DNA from 2 places in the Streptomyces sp. NPDC026062 genome. Region 2 is predicted to be linked to the other one. Evidence: riboswitches for the same ligand, from Rfam matches in the RefSeq annotation. Region 2 holds a riboswitch; the other holds the start of a gene.
What was found. Region 2 has a riboswitch for S-adenosylmethionine ahead of ACZ4LX_RS05015 (putative leader peptide). Riboswitches for the same ligand answer to the same signal wherever they lie in the genome.
Positions count from the first base shown of each region.

Region 1: another riboswitch for S-adenosylmethionine. It lies ahead of ACZ4LX_RS05470 (putative leader peptide); the one in region 2 lies ahead of ACZ4LX_RS05015 (putative leader peptide).

Region 1 is NZ_JBVHOQ010000004.1:184,528-187,842, reverse strand. It holds gene ACZ4LX_RS05480 (four-carbon acid sugar kinase family protein) at 1-227, opposite strand, end outside; gene ACZ4LX_RS05475 (flavodoxin family protein) at 508-960, shown strand; SAM riboswitch class IV at 1,165-1,277, shown strand; gene ACZ4LX_RS05470 (putative leader peptide) at 1,317-1,433, shown strand; gene ACZ4LX_RS05465 (LLM class flavin-dependent oxidoreductase) at 1,507-2,736, shown strand; gene ACZ4LX_RS05460 (NtaA/DmoA family FMN-dependent monooxygenase) at 2,755-3,315, shown strand, end outside.
Region 2 is NZ_JBVHOQ010000004.1:77,348-80,662, reverse strand. It holds gene ACZ4LX_RS05030 (benzoate/H(+) symporter BenE family transporter) at 1-100, opposite strand, end outside; gene ACZ4LX_RS05025 (helix-turn-helix domain-containing protein) at 281-871, shown strand; gene ACZ4LX_RS05020 (glutathione S-transferase family protein) at 882-1,754, opposite strand; gene ACZ4LX_RS05015 (putative leader peptide) at 1,943-1,993, opposite strand; SAM riboswitch class IV at 2,046-2,190, opposite strand; gene ACZ4LX_RS05010 (N-acetylmuramoyl-L-alanine amidase) at 2,443-3,033, opposite strand.

The DNA.
Region 1 (3,315 bases), 110 kb from region 2:
CGGGCGGCCTGCCTCGTACGCGATGCGGCGGACGCCTCGTCGAGCAGACGGCTTCCCAGGTCGACAGCGGTCACGGCCGGGCCCTGCGGGGGTGCGGTCGCCGGGGTGGACAGCAGGATCCGTGCCTCGTGTCCGGTCCGGCGGAAGGGTGCCGCTCCGTCACCGGCGCTGGTGAGGTCGTCCGCCAGGATGCCGATGCCCTGCCGGGTTTCCTTGCCGGATGTCATGCCCCGCCCTGTCGTCGTTCAGCTCGTACGTGAGGGAACCCATGCTCGGTGAAGACGGGACGCCGGACAACCGATTCGCACGCATCCCCCGGCGGGTTGGCGGGTTGACAAGTCGACAGCTCGACAGCAGGGCTGGCCGGCAGGTCGGCTCCGGCATCGCGTGCGATGTCCGCCGCCGAATCGTTCCCGAACCGCCATACCGACGGGAACGGGGCACGGGGCCGCGGCTTCGCGGCGCTTCGCTTGCGGACGCGCGGCGGTCGCGGCAGGGTCTGGGGGTGTGGCCACTTTGCTGATCGTGCATCACACGCCCTCGCCGAACTGCCAGGCGATGTTCGAAGCCGTTGTCTCCGGCGCGACGACCGACGAGATCGAGGGCGTCCGGGTCGAGCGCCGCGCGGCGCTCGCCGCGACGGCGTCCGACGTGCTCGCCGCCGACGGTGTTCTGCTCGGAACCCCGGCGAACCTCGGCTACATGTCCGGTGCCCTCAAGCACTTCTTCGACCAGGTCTACTACCCCTGCCTCGACGCGACGCGGGGCCGCCCCTTCGGCTACTACGTGCACGGCGGCAACGACGTCACCGGGGCGGTCAGGGCCATCGAGTCGGTCACGACAGGTCTGGGGTGGCGCCGTGCGGCCGACGCCGTGAGGGTCACAGGAGAACCCGTCAAGGCCGACATCGAGGCGTGCTGGGAGCTGGGTGCGACCCTTGCCGCCGGCTTGACGGACTGAGCCGCCCGGCCCCGACGAGCAGGCACCCCGCGGGGTGCGCGTGGTCGGTACGCGGACGTTCCCGTCGGCGTCGTTCCGCCCGGGGAACAGAGCGTGCCCGTCGCGTTGTTACGCCTACGGCAGTGCGCGCATGGAGCAATGTGAGCATGGCCGTGATCTGCGGGGCATTGCGTGGCGCTGCCGGCGCGCGTAGCGTTCCGTGCAGGTCATGAGTGTCAGCGACAAGCCCCGGCTCGCTGACCGGCAACCCTCCCACGCGGCGGGGTGCTCCGGGTGACGACCAGGCGGGGCCCGTCCGGGTTCCGCAAGCGCGAGGCCCCCGGGCCCGCCGAGCCGGAAGAGCGGAGGCGACGGTCATGCCACCGGTGTCCCGCACGTTCGTCAGGGTGCTCGCCCCGCGCCGCCGCGTCCACCTGTACTCCCGGCCGCACATCGACCTCCAGCGCGTGGCCGGCGCGCTCTGTTGTTCCTGACCCGTACCCGCGACGCCGAACCTCCCGACGAGGCCCGGCGATCACCCACGGCCGATCAGGAAGGCACCCTTTCGTGTCCGCATCGTCATTGCCGCACCCTCCCCTGTCCTCCTCCCCGCTCCACCTCGCCGTCGCCCTCAACGGCGCGGGCTGGCATCCCGCCGCATGGCGCGAGCCGGAGGCCCGGCCCGGAGAACTGCTCACCGCCGAGTACTGGACCGACACCGTCCAGGAGGCCGAACGCGGCCTGATCGACTTCGTGACGATCGAGGACGCGCTCGGGCTCCAGTCCTCGCGGTTCACGGAGCCCGACGGACGTACCGACCAGGAGCGCGGGCGACTGGACGCGGTACTCGTCGCCGCCCGCGTGGCCCCGCTCACCACGCACATCGGGCTCGTCCCCACCGTGGTCGCCACGCACACCGAGCCGTTCCACATCTCCAAGGCGATCGCCACCCTCGACTACGTGAGCACCGGCCGCGCCGGTCTGCGCGTCCAGGTGTCGGCCCGGCAGTACGAAGCGGCCCACTTCGGCCGCCGGACGTTTCCGCGCTTCGACGCCGAGGACCTGGGCACCCCGGCCGTAGGCGACCTGACCGCCGAACTCTTCGAGGAGGCCGCCGACTACATCGAGGCGGTGCGCCGCCTCTGGGACAGCTGGGACGACAGCGCGGAAATCCGCGACATCGCCACAGGGCGCTTCATCGACCGCGACAAGCTGCACTACATCGACTTCGAAGGACGGCACTTCAGCGTCAAGGGTCCCTCGATCACCCCGCGGCCCCCGCAGGGGCAGCCGGTCGTCAGCGCCCTGGCACACCACCGCGTGCCCTTCCAACTGGTGGCAGGCTCGACGGACATCGGCTTCATCACCCCGCACGACGCCGGACAGGCCCGCACCGTCATCGACGAGATCCGCACCGAACAGGCCGCGGCGGGCCGGGCGGCGGACCCCCTGCACATCTTCGGGGACCTCGTCGTGTTCCTCGACGGCGATCCCTCGGCCGCGGCAGCCCGCCGGGACCGTCTCGACGGCCTCGCCGGTACTCCGTACACCAGCGACGCGAAGGTGTTCACCGGCACGCCCGCCCAACTGGCGGACCTGCTCCAGGACTGGCAGGAGGCAGGGCTCTCCGGCTTCCGGCTGCGCCCCGCGGTGACCGGCCACGACCTCCCGGCGATCACCCGCGGACTCGTGCCCGAACTGCAGCGCCGCGGTGCCTTCCGAAGCGCCTACGAGGCCGACACCCTGCGCGGGCTGCTCGGGCTCGCCCGCCCCGCCAACCGCTACGCCACTGTCTGAGCCGGAGGGAACACCGACATGAGCACCAGCAACGGCGCCGGCACCAGCACCGGCAAGCCGCTCAAGCAGATCCACCTCGCCGCCCACTTCCCGGGCGTCAACAACACCACCGTGTGGAGCGACCCCAAGGCCGGAAGCCACGTCGAGTTCAGCTCGTTCGCGCACTTCGCCCGCACCGCCGAACGCGCCAAGTTCGACTTCCTGTTCCTCGCCGAGGGGCTGCGGCTGCGCGAACAGGGCGGCAAGATATATGACTTGGATGTGGTGGGGCGCCCCGACACCTTCACCGTCCTGTCCGCCCTCGCCGCCGTCACCGAACACCTCGGCCTCACGGGCACGATCAACTCCACGTTCAACGAGCCCTATGAGGTGGCCCGCCAGTTCGCCAGCCTCGACCACCTCTCGGGCGGGCGCGCGGCATGGAACGTCGTCACCTCGTGGGACGCCTTCACCGGCGAGAACTTCCGACGCGGCGGATTCCTTCCGCAGGAGGAGCGGTACTCCCGGGCCAGGGAGTTCCTCGCCACGGCCAACGAACTGTTCGACTCCTGGCGCGGTGACGAGATCCTCGCCGACGCG
Region 2 (3,315 bases):
CCAGGGCGGCCGAGCTGGTGACGCCCACCATGACGGCGATCAGTCCGGCGGCCACGGCCGAGGGCGGCGCGATCGAGCGAATGCGGGTGATCGCGAACATGAGTGAGCCACTTCCCCTGCGATGTGCCTGACCGGGTGCTGCCCCTGGCTGGACCGATGGCCCGCGGTTGACGGGGCGTGCCCGTGAAGGTGCGTTCCGTATACGGAACGTTCTGTATGTGGAACACTAGAGAAGCGGGCCGACGCCCGTCAACCGGAGAGTGGAGCGGGTGCACGGCCGATGGGGCTGAACGAGGACGTGGGGCGCAGGCTGCGAGCGCTGCGGCGCGAGCGGGACCTGTCCCTTTCGGAGCTCTCCAGGCGCTCCCGCGTGGGCAAGGGCACGCTCTCGGCGCTGGAGAGCGGCACCAGGAATCCCACCCTGGAGACGCTGTACGCACTCACCACGGCGCTCGGTCTACCGCTCAGCGCCGTGCTGAGCGACCCGCTCCCGGCAGGGGGCTCCGGTCCGGCACTCCCCGGTGTCTCGGGAAGTGCCGTCACCGCTGTCCTTCTGGAGCGGCACGAGGACGGGCCCGCGGTCACCGATGTGTTCCGCATCAGCATCAGGGCGGGCGCCGTGCAGCAGTCGCAGGGGCATGTCCCGGGCACCCGGGAGAGCCTGATGGTGCTGGCCGGGACCGCCGTCGTCGGCCCGCCGGACGACACCAGTACCGCGGGTCCCGGTTCCTGCGCGCACTGGCGGGCCGACGCGCCCCACGTCTACGGCGCGCCCGACGGCGACGTGCAGGGCATCCTCTTCGTCCGCTATCCCCCGGCGGGGGAGCCCGCGGAGGGTGTGGACCGGGGAACCGCTCGCGCCTCGGACTGAACGCCTGGGCTCACGCCGCGTCGGACACGGCATCGTCCGCGCACGAGAACGCGGAGCGGTCGTCGGGCACGGCATCGTCCGCGCACGGGAGCGCGGAGCCGTCGTCGAGCACGATGTCGTCCGCGCGGGGGAAGGCGGGATGGCCTTCGAGGCGTCGGACGAACTCCTGGAGCCGGGGATACGCGGACAGGCAACCGGCCGGGCCCGGACGGACGAGCGCCACCCAGAGGTCCACGTCGGCGGCCGTCAGCTCCGCGCCCAACGCATAGGGCCGCAAGGAGAGACTCTGTTCCATCAGACCGAGTGCCGCCGAGCGCTCCGAGGGCGCGGCGGACGGCGTGACCTTCCGGTCCAGCAGTTCACGCAAGGCTTCGACGTCCCGGGCGAGTGCCGGCGGGTGGAGCGCGGAGGGGCGTGACTCGTCGTGCCCGGACAGCAGACCCGCGAGATCGCGCAGAATGCCGGGCGTGTGGTTGCTGACGATGCGGCCGCTCCAGCGGTCGCGCAGCGCGGGTGCCGTCAGCGGTCCGTCGTAGTGGAGCACCGTGGCCTCGTACGCACCGAGCAGCGAGGCGAAGGCCTCGGGCGTCCCGGCCGGGTGGGTCAGGAGCGTGGTGGTGACCGAGTCCCGCAGCCCGAGGAGATCGAGTGTGATGGAGATGCGCAGCGAGCGCGGACAACTCGCCGACAGGAACAGTTCGTAGCGGTGTGGTGCGGGATAGAACCCGCCGGCGAGCCCGACGCCGATCCGGCTGTGGAAGCGGGGGGACCGGACCCCCGACGAGGGGCGAAGGCCTGCGGCGCGGGATGCGGCGGCGGACGAAACGGGGCCGCAATTCGGTGACTTGCCTGTGATGGAACCGCGTGATGCTGTCTCGGGCATGACTCTCCCTGTGGGGATCCCTGGGGGAACGACGAAGCCACCGTCACCTCGTGGGCGCCGGCGGCCGGATGCGGAACGACTGCGCTTGCGTACCGGTCCGGACCTGGAGGACCCGAAGGGTCCCGAAGCGATCACACCGGAAAAAAGGGAATCCGGCGGATCGGACCGGGACAGGTCCTGCGTGTGGACTAGTAAGCGCTGGAGACACGCAACAGATCGATGTGCAAGCGCCTCGTCAAGCCGTTCCTGGGCAATTCCCACCGGTCCTGCCATCGGGGCTCGCGAGACGCGAGACCGCGCTTGCCCTGTCGGTGCGACAGGACCCGGTCGTCACCCGGGGCACCCCATCGCGGTGGAAGGGTTGCCTGCCAGCGGGCCGGGGCCGATCACCGCACGAGCGGGAGACCCCGCACGGGCAGCGCTGACAATCGTGACCGTCCACGTCAGTCTCGGTGCGCCCGGTGGTGCCGTCAAGAAGGCGGGACCGGCCGTCTCGCCTGGTGGTCACCGGCGTTGCCTTCCGATCCGGTACGGCACCCGTTTTCCGGCCGGCCCGCCCCGGCTGCCGCTCGGCCGCTCCTGATCCGCCGCCCGCCCGGGGCGACTTGGAAGCACTGGTGCGGCCATTCGGCCGGTCCACGCCCCCGGCGTACACCCGGGGCGTGGAGTCCGGCCGACCGTGCGTGGTTCAGCCGGCGCTCAGCAGGTTGACCAGACGGATGTAGCGGACCCAGTCCCAGTGGGGACCCGGGTCCGTGTGGTCCGTACCCGGGACCTGAACGTGGCCGAGGATGTGCGCCCGGTCCTTGGGGATGCCGTAGCGGTCGCACACCGAGGCCGTCAGCAGTGCGGACTTCTCGTACATGGCGTTGGTGAAGTAGGAGGGCTGGTCCACATAGCCCTCGTGCTCGATGCCGATGCTACGGGTGTTGTAGTCCCAGTTCCCCGCATGCCAGGCGATGTCCTTCTCCCGCACGCACTGGTCGATGTACCCGTCCCCGGAACGCACCAGATAGTGCGCGGACACCTGCTTCGCCGGATTCTGGAAGATCGCCACGGTGTCCGAGAACGTCTCCTGGGTGACATGGATGATCACGTACTGCACCGGATAGGCCGAAGGCCGCGTCGATACCGTGTAGTTGGACGCCGAGGCCGGTACCCAGTGGGCCGCCGGATAGTCCGTCTCGCCGGCAGTTGCCGCGGTGGCGCGGACGGAGGCGGGAAGCAGTGCCCCCGCCGCTGTCGCGGCGGCGCCCTGAAGGATCCTTCTGCGGTCCATGCGTACTCCTGAGTGTGGGGGAGGGCAGCGGCGTGACGCTCCGGAACGGGCCTCGCGCGGCCGTTCGGCAACGCGTGGAATGCCGGTACCCGATTCACCGGCATCCCGTGACTCCCTGTTGTCCGATGACCGGAACGTGCTGTCCGATGTGCGGCCGAGCGGCGTGCGCGCCCCACCGTACGGGCGCCGCGCGGGTGGCGGAAGACGGCAGCGGTCCGAAACCGGTCCGAACCAGGGGGAGTTGCGGTGACGTGGGCCGCCCCGTAGTCGGGCCGGGGCCGG